DNA from 2 places in the Paenibacillus sp. FSL R5-0766 genome. Region 2 is predicted to be linked to the other one. Evidence: riboswitches for the same ligand, from Rfam matches in the RefSeq annotation. Region 2 holds a riboswitch; the other holds the start of a gene.
What was found. A riboswitch is a leader RNA that binds a small molecule or an ion and turns the genes downstream of it on or off. The one in region 2 is predicted to bind S-adenosylmethionine.
Positions count from the first base shown of each region.

Region 1: it holds a riboswitch for S-adenosylmethionine, as region 2 does, so the genes downstream of both, MKY66_RS24660 (methionine ABC transporter ATP-binding protein) here and metA (homoserine O-succinyltransferase) in region 2, are expected to answer to the same signal.

Region 1 covers NZ_CP150227.1:5,689,005-5,695,194, forward strand. The annotation lists gene MKY66_RS24655 (methionine ABC transporter permease) at 1-479, opposite strand, end outside; gene MKY66_RS24660 (methionine ABC transporter ATP-binding protein) at 480-1,511, opposite strand; SAM riboswitch class I at 1,638-1,779, opposite strand; gene MKY66_RS24665 (Cthe_2314 family HEPN domain-containing protein) at 1,916-2,632, opposite strand; gene MKY66_RS24670 (heme A synthase) at 2,798-3,721, opposite strand; gene MKY66_RS24675 (thioredoxin family protein) at 4,240-4,584, opposite strand; gene MKY66_RS24680 (DUF2515 family protein) at 4,727-6,013, shown strand.
Region 2 covers NZ_CP150227.1:1,966,131-1,972,320, reverse strand. The annotation lists gene MKY66_RS09010 (PLP-dependent transferase) at 1-113, opposite strand, end outside; gene metA (homoserine O-succinyltransferase) at 138-1,055, opposite strand; SAM riboswitch class I at 1,292-1,415, opposite strand; gene corA (magnesium/cobalt transporter CorA) at 1,867-2,802, shown strand; gene MKY66_RS08995 (HRDC domain-containing protein) at 2,873-3,874, opposite strand; gene MKY66_RS08990 (ROK family protein) at 4,053-4,931, opposite strand; gene MKY66_RS08985 (MOSC domain-containing protein) at 5,005-5,691, opposite strand; gene MKY66_RS08980 (phosphodiester glycosidase family protein) at 5,722-6,190, opposite strand, start outside.

The DNA of each region.
Region 1 (6,190 bases), 3.3 Mb from region 2:
ACAAGCGTAACGATGGTAATGGTTATCCCAGCAACCAAACCAGGTAAAGCTTCAGGCAGTAATACCCGTCTTACAATCTGTCCGGTCGATGCACCCATCGACTGTGCCGCTTCAATGACACCCCGATCAACTTCTCGCAATGTCGTCTCCACCAATCGAGCAAAGTAAGGAGCTGCTGAAATAACTAAAGGTGGTATAACACCTAACACTCCTGTAGCTGTACCGACGAGTGAACGAGTGAATGGAATAAGAGCAACAATCAATATGATAAATGGGACTGAGCGCAAAATATTCACAATCAAGGACAATATAATGTACACCGTCCGTGATTTGATCGAAGCAGATCGAGCTGTCATGAACAGCAGTACTCCGAGCGGTAAACCAAAAATTACGGTGAACAAGCCTGATACACCCAAAATTTGCAGTGTCTCTATGGAAGCTTTACCAACCTCTTCCCAACGTACGGTTGAAAAATCCATCTAACGAAGCACCTCCACATCAAGTCCCTCAGCGGTTAGTTCTGATATCGTCCGATCAATCGCATATGAATCACCCTCTAACCGAACGGTCAGCTGTCCATAAGGAACCTGTTTGATCGTAGAGATTGTACCTTGCAGGATGGCAAAATCCACTCCCGTTTTACGTACCGTTCTGGACAAAATCGCTTCATATGTTTTGTTACCCAGAAAAGATATCTTCACAAGTTTGGAAGCAACACCTGCCTGCAATTCAACGCCATTCGCCAGAGCGGTCTCTTCCAGAGCAAGTCCAGCTTCATGGTCACGCATCATAAAGTCCCGCGTAATCGCATGTTGCGGCTTCAGGAACACTTCTGTTACAGGTCCCTGTTCCACAATGCCGCCTTGATGAATGACAGCCACCTTGTCACAGATGTTCTGAATGACATGCATCTCATGTGTAATCAGCACAATCGTAAGGTTGTACTTTTCGTTAATGTCGAGCAATAACTTCAGGATTGAATTGGTCGTCTGCGGATCAAGTGCCGAAGTAGCCTCATCACAGAGAAGTACATTCGGATCACTTGCAAGTGCTCTCGCAATCCCTACACGTTGTTTCTGGCCACCCGATAATTGAGCCGGATATTTGCTGCTATGGTGCTCCAGACCAACCAGTGCCAGCATTTCCTTCACTTTGCGATCAATGGCTTCCTTGGGTGTATTCACAAGTTTTAGTGGAAAAGCTACATTGTCATATACCGTTGCCGAGGATAACAGATTAAAGTGTTGAAAAATCATCCCGATTTTGCGTCTCTGTTGCTGCAATTCGGTTTTGCTCAGTTCAGTCAGGTTGATTCCGTCAACCCATACTTCACCCTCCGTAGGCCGTTCCAGCAAATTAATACAGCGAATCAATGTGCTTTTGCCCGCTCCGGAATGGCCAATCACTCCGTAGATTTCACCCTTTTGGATGCTCAAATTCAGCTCGGACAACGCTGTTGTAGATTTTGCCCCTTTGCCGTACGTTTTCGTTAAACCTTTTAATTCAATCAATCGCACTTGCCCCTTTCCAACCACCTACATGTATCTTTACCCGATCTAAAGGAAAACTCCCCTTAAAGTACAAAAAAAGAGCCCTTTGCAGATACAAAGAGGGCTCTTTACGTGAAAGAATATACCTTCTCATCTGCCAAAATCGTGTCTCGCACCATTTTGTAGGAATTAGCACCTAACATCTATAACGAATGATACATGTATCATGTCGTTACAAATCGGTTGCCGGGCTTCATCGGGCCTGTCCCTCCGCCGCTCTCGATAAGAAATATGTTGTTGTAGGATTTTATAAGTTCATGTAGTTTATGCTTTATAATGTGAACGTAACTTTTGAAATATCAGTTCAATCTTTGTCACTGTAACATTCTGATTGAAACTCAGTATATTCCAAGTATTCCGATTTGTCAAAGGGAATTATTTCTTTTCCATATTTTGTTGATATAACGATAAGAGGCTGTTAACGTTTCACAGACCATATCCACGCCCTGACGCATTTCCTGCACATGCTGATTCAGATCCTCCAATTTCACTTTACCTTGCAAGGTCTGGTGTAACTGCCACAGGTCATCGTGCATTTCTGAGTTCATGTAGTGAATTTCCATATTACGTCGCTTGCGCAGCTTGCTCATCGGTTCACGATAAGAGTCCTTGATCTGTATTAATTGCAACGCAAGATCATGATGCTCCCTCGCATAATCGAACTGCCTTAACACCGTAAAATAAGAAAAATGCGCTTTGGTATTGGAAGTATTCAGCTGGAATATTTCATTTAATACCGTGCCCACTTTATCCAGAATGGCAAAGCAGCGGATAAAGCCATCTTTGTAGAAATAAACATATCGGGCATACTCGGCTTTTTCAGTCGGCGTCATATCATCCGTTGAACCTGCAACGACCTTTTTACGAAAATGAGCAGCAGCGAAACTGCTTTGCTCCAGTTCATCCAGTGAGGAGATGAGTCCCTGAGTCCACACATACAGTTTCCGATAGTCATGCGTGGGATCATGGTCCACATGCATTTGTCGTTGAAATAGCTCAAGCGTATGCGCCATTGCGTCCATCGCTGCCTTCAATTTACCTTCGTTTATACGTGGCTTTTCCCCCAACAACGTTCGCAGCATATCTAACCTCCTCTTTTCCAAATCAACAAGAATTCATCACCGTAAACGTAACACATCATCCATTCCGTGTAATTGCTGCTTGCCATAGGTTGCCCTGATCCCCCTGACATCAAACAAAGTCCACCTGTCCAATGATGTACATCACTGGATGGTGGACTTTCATATTTAAAAACGATTAGCCGGGCGATGCAGCTTGTACACCAGGAAACTCATATACGTTAAGACTCCGAACAATATGGCGATATCCAGCATATGAGCAAGAGCTACGAACATGTATACTTCCGGACGGTTCATTGTCACCATCATGAAAATACCAATGACTACTTGCATCAGAATGAGAACAACGGATACCACACCCAGAGTACGCATTTCCTTGTTGTCCGGATGATTACGGTAAGCGAAGTGACCCAGGATTGCGATAACAATCACGAGCGACGCAGCTGCTGCACGGTGAGCAAAAGCAACCGCTACCCCACCCGAAAGCTCAGGAATAATCTGCCCGTTACAGAGCGGAAATCCGGAACATCCACCGGCAGAATCCGTGTGGCTCACAAATGCACCCGTGTATACCACGAGATATGTGTAAATGGTGGAGAACCAGACCAGATTCCTGAATTTTTTAGTGACCCGAGGGTATTTATTCAGGCGCTCCAATCCGCCATCTTTGGCCTCCTGCCTTATGCCCAGCGCCATCATTAGGGAACTGGCAAAAGCAATCAGTGCAAAGCCGAAATGCAGTGCCATGACTGCTGAAGATTGGGAGAAGACTACGGCAAAAGCCCCCATGATTCCCTGGACGATAACAAATACCAGAGTTAAGAAAGAAAACAATTGCAGGTCACGGCGTGATTTGCCAAACCGCAGAAAAGCCACAAACGAGGCAATGGACAACAGTCCAGCCAGTGCACTTACAGCGCGATGGGAATATTCAATGAGTGAAGCCACAGTATGTGCGGGAACGAGTTTTCCGTTACATAAAGGCCATTCTGTTCCGCAGCCAAGGCCTGATTCCGTTTTGGTTACGATGCCTCCACCAAAAGTGGCCAGAAACATGACAAGACAGGTTAATACGGTTAACCATTTAAACAAAGTTAAGTGTTTCAATTTTTTCTCACCCGCTGTTGGTTTAAGATGGCGAAGAATATTCTCCGCTTGTTTCGGTACTTTGACACTTATTTCACAACTAAATTCATTATACCGGATAAAATGTTCATTGACGTCGCGCTTTGTGACAAAATGTTAACGTCTGGTGAAATAATGACCAGCAGGTCATTGGGGTTATGTAATTGAAGGATATGCCAGTTGAATTGTGTCTTAAACAGAATTCTGAACACACAAACGCCATTTCCCTATTTCAAGAGAAATGGCGTTTCATCTAGTATACCCTTTTACAACATGAACCTGTCATACTTTTATATAAGTTCAATGAAACATTTACACAATAACGGAGAGGACAGAAATAGCCTGAAGAAGCGAAGCGTTCGCCTTTATCCCCGGATTTCCCCTTTATAAAAGGGATCAAAGAAATCTGGGGATAACAGCGATCAAAAGGTTATTCTGTCATCGGAGTGTCTGTGTAAATATTCATTTATCGAACTTATATAACATTATTTATGGATCGTGTTGTACACTTCAACTGCGCGATCCAGGAACTGCTCAATCTCTTCTCTCGACTTGCGCAGCTTGTTCACATACCGTACGAGTTCACGGCCATCTGTATACGCCACAAAGCTTGGGATGCCAAGAATATTCTGTTCTTCACTAACCGTCCCAACCTGATCCACGTCGACCTCAATCAAGGTCAGTTCACGTGCATATTTCTCTTCAACCTCAGGCATAAACGGATCGATGTATTTGCAATCACCACACCAGTCTGCCTTGAATACGGCAATCGTCAAACGTGGGGATTGGATGGCTACATCAAAAGCAGGTTTGGAAGTAATCTGTTCCATTCAGTTCATCTCCCTTTCTGTACCTTGTCTTACCCTAAGTGAAGCAAATTGGCGAGTGGAAGTCAAATAATCAGCGCATACTTAGAATACACCACATGGTCTGTAAATTTAAACCCAGAACATCATGAAAGGATGTCACATCATGACTTCCACCAGAACCGATTCTTCCAGCGAACAACATCACGGGTCCCTCCTGCAGATGGTCCGTTCCATTCCGGGTGCTGCCCGGGAAATCTGGCGTGGCAAACAGGCTGCATGGCAAGCTTCTGCACAGCTTCGTCACCCTTTGCGTGACATCGAGTGGGATACAGATACGGCAGCTGCCTTACAGTCTGAGGTGGAGCGTTTGTTACCTGCCAGCAGCAAGTCTTTTGCACGCACGGACCAGGTTCAAAGCGCACTCGTCTGCGAAGAAGATTGCATCATCTTGGAAGAGATTAAGACACTGACCCAGGAGCACAATCGGAGTAATATCACCCGCACGGCAGCCTATCTGGAATGTTATGAGCAATATCCCGAACTGCATTGGGCACTGCTGGCCCATATGGTCTCTCGTAACGGCGGATATCACATGACAGATCTTCAGAGTGACTTAATGCATAATCTACAGAATCAAAGCGATCGCGAGCATATGTACCGACTGCTGGAGCGGTGCAATGCACTCATTTTCCAGGATGCCTATCCCCAGCTTCTGCTGTATATGAACAGTCGCCGGATCGGACGAAGCTGTTTCCATCTCTTGTCGCACTTTCACGTATCGGCGTTTATGACACCGTTTTGGGAACGCTTTTGGCTGGAACGATGCAGTTCACTGCTTAGTGTGGCATTAATTATCAATGAGCAGAACTATATCGAGAGCCGGGTGGTGCAGCATCCTTATTTTCAAAAAGAAGTACTATCCAAACCCGCATTCCATCTGCATAATCTGGCCGGTCTGAATCATATCGTCTTTCCTCTTGGACGGGGAGCAGGACTCGCAGGACGCGTCATTGAACATTTTGGCAAATTGGATGAGCGGATCCTGTTTGGCAAAGGCCTATATGCCCTGTTGTTTGGCGTAGAGCAAGTACACACACAAGTGTTGGAGTTCGCACGTTTGGTTCCCCATCGTGGCTCGCGCGCTGAATATTGGCCTGGCCTGTTTACCCAGCGTGAAGACGAGGCGGGTGAACATACATTATACGCTCAGGCGTTACTGGATGAGGAATGGCTTCCAGAAGGGCAACGATTATATAGTCCGGAACTGCTTTCCGTATGGGGGGACACGCCTTATGAACCAATCACCAGACAGGACTGGCTTCAGACTCGAGATTGTCTCGGTTATCTGACGGCACCGCGTCGGCCATGGCTGTTTGAGATGAGTCACGAACACCGGTATGGCATGCTGAAAACAGCACTGGCTCATGATGCTAAAGCCATCACACACTAATGCTAAAGACCACATAGAGCAGGCAAAGACGGGTGATGTGAATACCCCGATGTACCGCTAATGCTTGCTTGCGAGGCTAATGTCGAGCTCAGTCGATCAGCTCATTTTAACTATACAAAAAGCCCTGTCCGCTTCAATAGCAGACAGAGCTTGTATCCTATTATCACAAAATATTAA
Region 2 (6,190 bases):
CGAAACGCAGTGGATTGATAGATCGGAAAGTTAATGGCGCCTGTTACCGGTTCATTGATGGACCCAATTTGTGCTAAGCGGCTTTCGATTTTCAACTTGTTGTTGTCTTCCATTGCTGCATCCTCCTGTAATCTCGATTAGATTTGCGGGCCAATATCGTAAGGTGTTTCTTGATACACATAGTAATTGAGCCAGTTAGAGAATAATAAGTTGGCATGAGCGCGCCAAGTAGCCGGTGGCACACGGGAAGGGTCGTCATTCGGATAATAATGTCTAGGCAATGCGATATCCAACCCTTTGGCTGTATCCCGGTCATACTCCCACTTTAATGAGAACGGGTCATACTCGGCATGTCCTGTGGCAAAAATCTGTTTGCCGTCTTTGGTAGCAACCAGGAAGATCCCCGCTTCCTCGGATTCAGCCAAAATCTCTAAATTCTCATTCTTTTCAATATCTTCGCGTCTCACTTCCGTATGACGGGAATGTGGAACGTTGAATACTTCATCGAATCCACGCAGCAACGGAACATGTGGTTTATTGATGGTATGTGGGAAAACGCCAAAACACTTTTCATCAAGTGCAACCTTGGGTACGTCGAAATGATGGTATAAACCTGCCTGGGAAGCCCAACATATGTGGAGGGTTGAAGTCACATTGGTTTTGGTCCATTCGAAGATCTCCTGGATTTCATTCCAATAGTTCACGTCTTCGAAATCCATCTGTTCCACCGGGGCACCTGTAATGATCATTCCATCGAAACGGCGGTGCTCAATCTCATCGAAGGTTTTATAGAACAGATCCAAATACTCTTGAGACGTATTCTTCGACGTATGGGATTTGGGATGTACGAGAACGACATCCACCTGAATAGGCGTGTTTCCCACCAGACGAAGCAATTGTGTTTCGGTCGTTTCCTTTGTGGGCATCAGGTTTAATATAGCGATACGGAGTGGACGAATATCCTGCTGATATGCAGAAGTTTCATCCATGACGAAGATATTCTCTCCTTCAAGTACTTCTTTTGCTGGCAGAGTATCGGGTATTTTGATTGGCATAGTAAGTCTAACTCCTCCTTGTGCATAGATAGATGCAGCCACCCCTGGCTTGATGTCTTCACATCAATACAGTTATAGACTGCCTTGAGCTTGTAAAAACATTGAATTTCTCTTTCATCCAACGTTAAAAACAACCTCAAGTTCCTTAGCGAAAATCACTGCTGAGAAGTCGGGGCATATAACAAAGACCTTCCTCGGATTTCGAGAAAGGTCATATGTAAAAAAGATATGCGCCTCTCTCATCTCTCAGTTACAACAGTGCCACTTGACACTTAGTCGCTGCAAGAATTAGCACCGTGCGGTATACCGCCGGTTGCCGGGTTTCATCGGGCCAGTCCCTCCACCTACTCTTGATAAGATTTCGCTGTATTAGATTGTAATTTAATATGGTTCACCGTCTACTTTATTACATTAATGCCCTCACGTCAAGATGCAGTTCGATGTCTGCTTCCCAGATCGGAACCGTTCATCATCCGTTGTCATACACTGCCTCAGGGCGCGAAATAGACACATTTTTGCGCTTGAAAGCACCTTGTACCAGCGGTATACTAAACAAGGTGTTATAAACCCTTATGTGAGAGGTGACATATTAAATGGATGGCGACCCGAGGCCTGACTGGCAGCCGAATTCCGACAAACTGCATAGAGAATTGACATCAGCATGCCGGCAGCGGGACGTGACTTCCGTTTGATTATATAGTGAACGCAGCCCTGATCTCCAGGCTCCGCTGCCGACCGGCTGATTTGTTCTTTTTGCGCCCATAATGATAATATCCGCCAAGTTGGCGGGTGCAGAAGGAGTAGATTAACGATGAAAATCCGGTTGGTAAACAACGGTGTATTTATTCCGGTGGACGACATTCAGCAGGCGCTGACTCCACCAGCGGAAGGCTTTTACTGGATTGATGCAGACGTAGACGATTTGGCGGTACTTCAGCCGCTGTTCTTGATGCATGATCTGGCTGTGGAAGACTGTCTTAGTGACGAAGAACAACGTCCGAAGATTGAAATTTATGAGAACCATTATTTTATTGTGATTAATAGCATCCGTTTCGATGATGAAGAGATATTTCTACGTGCGGTCAACCTGTTTCTCGGCAGACATTTCATTATTAGTGTTACCAAGCAAAAGGTCAGCGAATTGCGTACACTGAAACCCATCCTGTGGGAACAGGAAATCAGTACACCGGATCGTCTGCTGTATTTGCTGGTTGACTTGATTGTTGATAATTATTTCACCGTAGGTGACCGAATTGAAGCACGGATCGAGAAGCTTGAGGAAGACATTCTGATGCACACCAAAAAGTCACATCTGAATGAAATTATCGGGCTGCGCAGTGAGATTCTGTGGCTGAAAAAAGTCCTTGGACCTCAGAAAGAGGTCATTAACACCCTGAACAAAAAAGATCTGCGTCTCATCGATGATCAACTGCAAAAGTATTTCAGTGACATCTATGAGAATGCTGTAAAAATATCTGAAACCTTTGAGACTTATCGCGACCTGATGGGCAACTTGCGAGAAGCCTACCAATCCAGTATTGCGAACCGGGCGAATGAGATCATGCGTGTATTTACCGCCATTACCACGGTCTTCATGCCGCTGACGGTCATTACCGGTATATACGGCATGAACTTTACGAACATGCCAGAGCTTAACTGGAAATACAGCTATTTTGTTGTGATTGGCCTGATGGTTACTCTGGGCCTGAGCATGTTCTTCATTTTCCGCAAGAAAGACTGGGTATGAACTCGTACGAAATAAAAAAGACGAAGCGTTCCTCCTGGAGAAACGCTTTGTCTTTTTTCATTTCTGATTATTAACCAACATTCTTCTCTGTCTCTGCGTGCCGACGGAAGCGGATTCGAATCATGCGCAGTCTTTCATAGACCTGCTCCAGACTTCCTCCATCCGGTTTCTCTCCTCCATACACCTTATGTAATACTGGCTTCAGGAACGTATCTCCCAGCTCCTCATACGCACTCCATACGGCCTCTTGTTCGTTCTCTGGCATCACTGCCAGCTCCACATCAAGAAGACAATCGGTGTCATAACCTTCATGATCCAGTGCCTCTAACAGCTCAACCAACTCGCGTCGGGATAATCCGGATCGATTAACAATCTCCTCTAACGTATACCCTTCCTTCATGCCTTCAAGCACCTGCTTACGCGTGGTGAACTTATCAAGTTCCTGCTTGTACTTCTGCTCTTTCTGCTTGTATAACCAACTCTCATACTCTTCTTCCTTCAGCGCCGTAAATACCCAGTCCAGCGGGAATGTCGTTGAACGCTCCAATCCGCTTGTAATCTCCATCCATTCCGTACCATACTCAGTCGCTTTGCTCTCTCCTACGCCCGGCAGTTGCATCAGTTCATCCAGCGATTGCGGAACAAAGGCACTGATCAAACGCAGCAGACGATTCGTTGCAACAAAATACGGTGCCTTCCGGTCAGACACAGCTCTCTTCCTGCGCCATGTGCACAGATCCGTATATAATTGCTCATTGCCGTATAACTCACTGTAACAATGGAGGCGCTGTCCACCATAACTGCGTGATTTCAGATCATCATTCTCATGAAATAACCCCTGCAACTGCGGTCGGTACCCCTCACTCATCTGTATGGCAAGCTGAAGACGGTAAATATGAAGCAGCTCCTCCCAAGAAGTCCCTTCATACCATATGCTATCCTCACGCTCTCCTTCCTCGTAGCGACTCCATCCCAGCTGCCAACTATCTTCCTCTTCCCCAATCCATAACTGTGCATACTCTGCATTCTGATCTGACATTTTGGACAATCTGTTCATGAAAATGACTTCCATTTTCTGTTCCCTCCCTTTAACATTTCAGCCTATACGGGTTAGTTACGCTACCTACAGGCAGCACAAAAAAAACACCCCTCCTGCAAAATCCATGCAAGAGAGGTGCTTCCTCATTAACCGTACTATGCTGTTGCCCATATCATACCACAATGGTAAAATTCGTCAATCCCTTAATGACCTATTTATTCAATGCCAACTTGGCAAGCGCCAGCGAACCACACAGACCCGCATTGTCTCCAAGTCCTGGTGACACAACATACTGGTCAATGTCGGATTGAAGCGCCGGATGCTGAACGTACCCTGCCAGCAACTCCTGCAGTTTGCTACGCACCATCGGGAACAGGTGCTCCTGCTTCATTACTCCGCCACCCATGACGATTTTCTGCGGAGAGAGAATCAGGATATAGTTCATCAGTGCATGCGCCAGGTAATGCGCTTCGATCTCCCAAGCTTTATGATCTGCAGGCAGTTCATAAGCCGGTTGCTCCCAACGTTTGTTAATGGCCGGGCCTGCTGCAAGGCCTTCGAGGCAGTCACCATGATACGGACAGAAACCTTCGTATGTATCCTCCGGATGTCTGCGTACAATGATATGTCCCATCTCAGGATGTGACAATCCATGGACCATTTTACCGCCAACCACAGCACCTGCACCAATACCTGTACCCACAGTGATATACAGACAGCTCTCAAGACCTTGTGCAGCGCCCCAGGTTGCTTCTCCAAGTGCCGCACCATTCACATCCGTATCAAATGTCATCGGCACATCAAAATGCTCCTTGAGCTTGCCAATCACGTTATACTGTCCCCAATGTGGTTTTGGTGTTGTTGTGATATAGCCATATGTTGGGCTTCCTTCAATCGGATCAATCGGACCGAATGAACCTACACCCAGAGCTTCAATGCCTTTGCCTTCAAAAAATGAAATCACTTGAGCCATTGTCTCTTCCGGTGTCGTCGTGGGAAAACTTACGCGTTCCAGAACTTCTCCGTTCTCTGTGCCAATACCACATACAAATTTGGTTCCGCCTGCTTCAATTGCGCCTAAGATCGTCATGTTAGTCACACTCCCAAGTTAGTTTAAAAAAGGAATTCGAGTTGCTTTACTTGATGACACTATAATTACCCTGCTACTTGTTCTCCAACTTGGACAATCGTTTCATTAACGTCTGCCTCCAGCTGTCTGACAGCGCAGGTATGGCCAGTAACGCCTGAATACCTTCCATATCTTCTTTCCCCTGATGCATAATTCGATTGGCTTCAAGAACCGTCATTGATGCAGGATCAGTGCTGATCCTTCGAAATATCGATGAAGGCCCTACCTCACCTTCTTGCAGTACACGAAAGTAAAATCCGGTATGTCCACTCTCCTGAAAATAAACAGGCAACTCCTTATAGTCATACCTCGCACCCAGCTTGAAGCAAGGTTGTCTGGGCTGACTAACCTGTACTGTGGCTTCGCCCAACTCGTACACATCACCAATCCGGACGTCTTCTTCGGCACAGCCTTCAACCGTCAGATTTTCTCCACAAGCTCCCCAGTCCAGCTTGCGATCCATCAGCTGTTCCAGCACCGGATAACGACTGTAATCGTATACACAAACGGCTTTGTCAGGGCCGCCATGATGCACCAGATCCGCCTGCGCGTCCCCTGTCATTCCAGTGAATGACAGGAAAACCGCGTCGGATACAGGATGTTTCACAATGCCGCTCAGCACTTCACGCTTCTGCCCAGGGAGCGGCTGCGGCAACCCTACATTAATGGCCAGAACAGCTGTATTACCCTCCCCTGGCTTTCGATCAGATGTGAGTGTCATTTGCGTCATACCTCCCATAATCACTTTCTTTTAACGCACAGAGCCGCCAAATACGAGTGTATTACTCAATAGCCGACCTGGAGAAGTCAGCATTTTGCCCCCGGCATACATACCCGAGGAAGCACCGCCATCCAGATTCATGGCCTGTTTGGCACCAAGCTTCTGCATCACTGCTGCCCACTCCTTGATTGTTGCTCCGGAAACGGTAGCCAGCATAACAGAACCGTCCGCCATGATCGCAATACCACTTCTGGCTCCGGAAGCATTAAGAATCTTGGCATCCTTGAAACCTTCGCTCGTCGGATTGACAGCTACCTTGCCGTCTTTCACCAGACGGGGTCCTGCCCCAACAGCAGTCACTACATCTTGCCAAGGGATCTCTTTGCCTGCTGCGTTCGTATACTTATAATTCATTTCTACGGTCGAACCAACGGTGAAACGATCCGAAGAAGACTTCTGGTTACCTGTGAAGACCAGTACCGAGCCATTCTTAGGAATC